2 regions of the Paenibacillus sp. RS8 genome follow, and region 2 is predicted to be linked to the other one. Evidence: predicted binding sites of a transcription regulator. Region 2 holds the regulator's gene; the other holds the start of a gene.
The links. The regulator LexA, encoded in region 2, represses DNA repair genes until DNA is damaged. The targets are predictions, from matches to a motif close to CGAACATATGTTCG.

Region 1 (3,420 bases), 1.4 Mb from region 2:
GTATTCGTAGTTGTGCTGGTTGCCCGATATCTACCGTCCGTTGTAGTGTTGGATAGTGGAGTTACCGTATTTCTGTTGTAGTTATCCCGGGTGTAATTTTCTGTATTGTAATTATTGTTGTGATAGTTGTTACGATTGTAATTTTCCCCTGTGCGGATCTTATCTCTCATAATGCTCTCATGCTGATTCATCGTTCCCGTGGTGCCGTTCATTAGATTGCCTTCCGTATTCATCATCCGAGTGTTATTCACGGTACCATCCATGCCCGTATTCGCGTTTGGGATACCACCTAAAGCTGCCGACCCGATTGGATTAGCGTAACTAGCTCCCATTACACTCAGTGACAGTACAGTGCAGCATGCAAGGCTTGTTATCAGCTTGTTCACAACGTATGCCTCCCTTTATAGTTAGTGATCACTGATAATTTCCCCTTGGATGGCACTGTCTATACATAAATGGATCTACTCTTTTACTACATTCACCGTCTTACTCGCAGCATCATACGTAACCTTTGCTCCAAGCGCCTCAGCCAGAGCACGCACGGGTACATATGTTACGCCGGTATCAAGAACACCATCCGTAAGTTTAGTACCGTTTAAGGTTATCGTTACTTTAACGTCTTTGTTCACCTGGTCATCCTCCCCGATTATCCTTTTTAAAGCTTCATTGACCTGATCCGTTGTAGGACGTTTACCTGCGCGAAGTTGACTTGTGGTTAAACCGAAGGTCATCTGCAAGTGGGAATAATCTTTAAAAGACGTCCAGTCTCCTCCCCATTCAAGCCCCAGCTGTTTGCCCACCTGTACCACCTCTTGCCAGTCCGCTATTTTATCTTTATCCCCATCACGATTCATATCCCAGGATAGACTATTTCCGTCCGGCAGCAAAAGCGCAAAATCAAACGCAAGGCCATAATTGTGATAGCTGGTTCCACCCTTGGCGTTAGTAACTATTGGCCCCGGCTTACTTCTCCCCTGTGCGTACAAGGCATTTTGTTCTGCGATCGAGCGTAATCCCTGGGTAATCACAATCGGCACTCCTTTGGCATAGCTTTGCTGAATCAAAGCCTTCGCTCCTGCTGCCAAAACAGGATGAAGCCCAACAAGACGCGCCGTCGATTTATCCCTTACTTGTTCCAAAGTCAGCATAGAATCACCCCTTGCTATAATCAATGATCCCGACTCCCCATTCGCTTGTACTAATAACCCTTTCTTATATTTTAAAAAAAGACCCCGGTATCCCCGAGATCTAACCTGAAAGGTAGCTATTCACGGCTTCTCCACCTTGGATCATTTCCACAAAAAAGGGCAAAATATTAGCGAAAGGTGGGAACACATATGGACATTCATAGCGATAGCTATAGAGTTGCTGCACTCAGCGAACAGGATGAAGCACTCGAAATTATTCGGAATGCCGAAGCTTCTATTGCACATCTAACCGGCAACCCAACCGTAACTCTAATTGCTTATGAAAAAAATGAAGGCAGCAATTCTTAGCATTAGACGATGTAAACCTCAACAAGGTCATCCACATTGATCCACTTCCATTCCTCCGCCCACTGCAGCTTAAACTCACGCGAGTGGGTGTGAATGGAGGTCACAAAACCACTTATTGTCGTATTCTCAAAGGGGTCAAACAACACAACAGTCACACGCACATGACTTCGTAACGATAAGGCTAGTGTACATTCGATTTCCTCCAGCTTCTGCTCATCCAGAATAGGCTTAATGCGTCGTAGCGTCTCCCGTTCATCCCTAATAATTCTTACCTTGTGCTCCGGCAGCATCATCCGACTGCTTTCCCACAGTCCGTTTTTCTCCAGCTTTTTGCCCATGGTAACCCCTCCCTAATATCTATACTATCCTATATATACGAACGTATGTTTGTATTATATCCATACCTTCGCTGAATAATCAATAATCAGGAAAAAGATACCACTTTTCTATCTTCCTCTTTATCTAAAAGTTGTATAATAATACATATCTGATCGAGAGGAGCTTTCCACTTGAAAAAAAATACTGCACTTCTCATCCTAATCCCTGCGTTATTCCTGTGCACATACCCCCTCGTATATCAAAGTAATACACTCTCAGACCTTACAAAAGGAATTGTAGCTGGCTTATTTATAGGATTGGCCGTGTTACCTCTACTTAAGCTCAAAATCGCAGCAAAAAGACGCTGACAGTTAAACTGTACAGCGTCTACATTCCGATCTATTCTTTAACGTTCTCTGACTCAGTGGTGGACTGACCATCGGCATCGATAAGCCCTGTTGCTTCTCTTGCTTCATTAAGCTTGGATATGCCGTACAGCATCGCTACATCAGCGTTCTGATTCAATTCCTGGAACTGCTCAGCAGTGACCTCTGTGGAATCAGCACCTTGAGAAGCTTGTTCTTTTAGAGCATAAGCACTTTGAAAAGCAATTTTGGACTCCTCAAGCAGCTTACGAATATCTTCAGGCAAGCTAGAGGAGATCTTCACCTTTTCAGCCTGATTAGATAGGTCTGTTGCAGTTTTCTGGAATTCGTTAATCTTCTTCTCTAGCTGCCTGTCCGAAAGCTCTCCTGCTGAATAACCAGCGATGGCTTCGTTGAACTCCGCTAAAGATGATTTTCCTAATTCCTCAAGTTTAGACATTTCATTGTAGAAGTTTTGCACGGTCTCCTGCACTTCTTCCTCTGAGGCAGGCGCCGATGAAGTTGAATTATTATTGCTGCAGGCGCTAAGGATGACAGTCAACATTAGCGTTCCTATTAGTAACACTTTTTTCATTTATTTATCCCTCCACTTAACAGAATAATGTCGCTTTGTGTAAAGTGCAAATGAAATTTATGTAAAATGACTATTATGTTATAATTATTTCAATTGTAATTAGGGAAGGAGAGTTTTTATGCCTTATTGCACAACCTGCGGTTCAGAATATAAGCAGGGCGTGAAATTTTGTGGAGAATGTGGATCTAGCATTGACGGCACCGCTCCAGTGACCGCCCGGCGTCCATCAGCAAATCTAAACGCTACTCAAGAAGTCGTACTCTGGAAAGGTAAACCGGCTAGCATCTCGGATCGCCTCAAAGGAATCGTACGCCTAAACACGACTACGTACACCATTACAAGCCAGCGCATTATGGTAAAGACCGGACTTATCGGTAAAAATGTCGAAGAAATTGAATTACTGCGCGTACGCGATTTATCCGTAGCACAATCTATCATGGACCGGATGCTCGGCATTGGTTCATTAACTGTATTTTCTGATGATGCCTCAGCGCCTCAGCTTCTTTTCCGAAAAATCCATGATGCCCAAACCGTCAAAGATGTTCTGCGCAAAGCCGTTCGAGACGAGAAGATCGCCAACAACATTAGCTACCGCGAACAAATCTAAGTTGGTTTTTAAGTTAAAAAAAGCCCCGAAATCCGGGGC
Region 2 (3,420 bases):
ATCTCTGCAGAACAAGATTTATTACTTAATGAAAGATATGCCTAAATCTTCTCGACTAGTATCTGCTAAAAGTGAAATTCGTTGAAATATAGGAACAATTACAGCATTAGCAAAAAAAAGCACCCAGAGATCCGCCTTTTATGCATGCTTGGGCAGTTACTGAGTGCTTAGATTAGAGTTATTAATGTAAATATGTCAAAATTATAAGAAATTGAATGCCGTAATTTGATCGGTATACACAATTAGCTGTTTGTATTCGATCGATGATTCAAAGTTAGCATAGGGTCTTACAGAAACATCATTGAGGACTACAAAGTTATAGCTGAAATTTTTATCGGGATGTTCCGCACCTAAATAAGATATGTATTCATCTACAATGACATCATCCATTAGAGATTTTAAGTCAAAAACATCCTCTTTATTGGAGGCGGAAGGGGAGATCGTCCCTTGAATACTGCCAAATGAGGTGAGTAGATTTACTTTTTTTCCACTAGCTTGATCGTTATTTAACAATAATCCTGAGAGTTTAACAAGTGCATCGACTTTAAAATCGACGAGGGTTCTAATTTTGGAGTTGTTCAAAACCAGACACTTCCTTTCTATTTGAAATCCTGTTAACATTATTCGACATATAACCACATAATTCCTATTACGCCATCAAAAATACTTAAATACAAACACACCCCATTCATTGAACCATGAGTGAAGTGTGTTTATTTATGGATAGATTTAATTCCTGATCGTTACTTGTGTTCCAATCGGAACAATCGCAGCTAGTGCTAGCACATCCGCATTGTACATCCGAATACAACCGTGGGAAACTTCGTGACCTATCGAGGAGGGATCATTATTTCCATGTATTCCATAGTGAGGCTTAGATAGACCCATCCAAAAGACCCCAAATGGACCACCTGGATCGGGTTCTTTGTTAATAATAGTGAAGTCACCCAAGGGTGATTGGGTTAACATTTTACCGATTCCGACGGGGAAACCTCTGATCACAATGTTGTTATCAAGAAGATACAGCATACGCTGGGTCAGATCTACAATAATTCGGTAATTTGGCATTGCGCAACACTCCTTTCTAATAGGATATGAGCAGAAAGCCTAAACGGTTATTAATAGAAAATGGCCATTTTAGCGTATGCGAACGCGTGTTCTAGTATGGATGATTTGAGTTAGAAAACAAAAAAAAGCTGTTCCACATTTGTGGAACAGCCTTTGATATTACAGTAAACAGTATCTTTATGCTTCTCGTAGAAACGGATACCGTCCTTTAATGGACGGTATCCGTTTTGGCTTGGTAGGAGTGCATACTTAGTGGATATCTCGAAATAATCCGATAACTCTGCCGAGAATGGTCACGCGATTAAGGCGAAGAGGCTCGTACGCCGGATTCTCCGGCTGAAGACGTATATGATCACGTTCTTTATAAAAGGTCTTAACGGTAGCTTCATCTTCTTCGGTCATAGCTACAACGATATCTCCGTTATCAGCTGTCTGTTGTTGACGGACAATAACATAGTCACCATTCATTATCCCAGCTTCGACCATACTGTCACCTTGAACCGATAACATAAATACTTTGTTATCTCCAACATAGTGAGTTGGAAGCGGGAAGTAGTCTTCAATATTCTCAGTAGCAGTGATAGGAACCCCGGCGGTAACCTTACCTACGACAGGAATGCGTGCGACGGTTTGTGCGAAATGATGGACATTCTCGGAATCCTCTTGGCCAAGCAATTCTATTGCACGAGGCTTCGTTGGATCTCGACGGATAAGTCCCTTCTTCTCTAGCCGATCCAAATGACCGTGAACTGTGGAGCTGGAAGCAAGACCAACAGCTTCTCCAATCTCCCGAACGGAAGGAGGATAACCCTTGCTGCGGACTTCGCTACGTATAAATTCCAGGATCGCCAGCTGGCGACTTGAAATCTTTGACATTGGAATCAACCCCATATAGTAATGTTTGGGAAAATTATAACATAGAACTACCGTTCGCACAAACATAAGTTCTAACTATTATAAATATTAATTCGAAAGAGTTAATAAATGGTAGTCTCGTATTGATAAAGCGAACTTTAAAACAATGATCAGCTGGATTCTTTTTATAGATGATAGGGTGATTTACTCTTTTCAAAAAAAAGAGAACAATTGTTCTGAAATAGTATTGAACAAAACACATGTTCGTGTTATTATAATTTCAAAAGTAAGAACAAGTGTTTGGAGGATGATATTCATGTTAAAATACAGTACATACCGTAGCATCTACGATAAAGCCCCCGTGGTTGAATCTTTAGGACATAATCCTGTTACCCGTTATTCAGCTCAGATTAAAGAGATTACAGCGCTTTTGCTTGAAGGATTGATGCGTTTGTTCCGGAGAGATTTTGTTATTAAACTTACATTGATCATTGTGCTCGTACTATCAGGACTCACAGTAGTAGGTAATGTATTTGCAGGATCTACTACTTTAATGAAGGATGAGAAGCGCGTAGTGGTTGAACGCGGAGATACACTTTGGAGTATTGCTCTTGAGAATAAACCATCGGATATGAAGACGGCTGTATATATAGAAGGAATTAAAAAATCTAATGGCATTAAAGGCAGTCAGATTAATGCTGGAGATATTCTCAGTTTACCTATTTATTAATATTCTAAGAACATAATAGAAGGACATAAAGAGCTTGCAGGGAGTAAACCTTGACAAGCTCTTTTTCTCATGGCAGAGTTAGAATTAATTTATATGGGGAGGGAAAGTTTTGAACATTGATGAGTTGGTCGCGCGTATTAACGAATTGGCACGCAAACAGAAGAGCGTAGGCCTTAATCAAGAGGAAACGGCGGAACGCGCCAAGCTTCGTGAAATCTATTTGGGGAATATTCGCAATAACTTCCGAGCACAATTGAATACGATTGAATTGGTCGATAATGATGAGCATGAACAAGGTAACAAGGGGCTTAAGCATTAACACCCTGTTCCTTTTCATAGATACTACTGGATGACTAGGGGGAACGCATATGGCCCGTTCTTGGGAAAGAATGGTTCAACGTAACACACAGCAAATTAACAAGCAAAGAAAGAAACAGGGGAAGGAAACGATTTACGCATCAAAATCCAAATCTCCTGGCAAGAACAGTGAAACCTTTAAAGGCCGTAACATTGCATTTCCAGTAGTGTTATTAGTGCTTGGTACTATGTTTTGGATGATTGGTTCGGTAGATCAGGCCAAAGGCAATGGTATGCTGATGAATTGGCTAGGAGTCGTTTTGTACTACTTACTAGCAGCACTTCTGTTTTTCCGACGTCCGTATTTGAAGGTGGAGAATGCTAGACTATCCACTATAAAATTCAATCGCGAACGCTATTTACCAGCTTCTGATATTGAGAAAATTATCCTTTCGCGTGGAGCTGTTGTT

Region 1: the regulator LexA is predicted to act here: its motif matches at 1,873-1,886, upstream of ACDZ28_RS31610 (YolD-like family protein).

The regions. Positions count from the first base shown of each region.
Region 1 covers NZ_CP168131.1:6,751,511-6,754,930, forward strand. Annotated here, with positions in the region: gene ACDZ28_RS31595 (hypothetical protein) at 1-386, opposite strand, end outside; gene ACDZ28_RS31600 (M15 family metallopeptidase) at 462-1,172, opposite strand; gene ACDZ28_RS31605 (hypothetical protein) at 1,338-1,496, shown strand; gene ACDZ28_RS31610 (YolD-like family protein) at 1,499-1,834, opposite strand; gene ACDZ28_RS31615 (hypothetical protein) at 2,214-2,774, opposite strand; gene ACDZ28_RS31620 (PH domain-containing protein) at 2,893-3,381, shown strand.
Region 2 covers NZ_CP168131.1:5,397,293-5,400,712, reverse strand. Annotated here, with positions in the region: gene ACDZ28_RS25515 (hypothetical protein) at 202-582, opposite strand; gene ACDZ28_RS25510 (L,D-transpeptidase) at 730-1,068, opposite strand; gene lexA (transcriptional repressor LexA) at 1,318-1,944, opposite strand; gene ACDZ28_RS25500 (LysM peptidoglycan-binding domain-containing protein) at 2,240-2,653, shown strand; gene ACDZ28_RS25495 (DUF896 domain-containing protein) at 2,763-2,972, shown strand; gene ACDZ28_RS25490 (hypothetical protein) at 3,022-3,420, shown strand, end outside.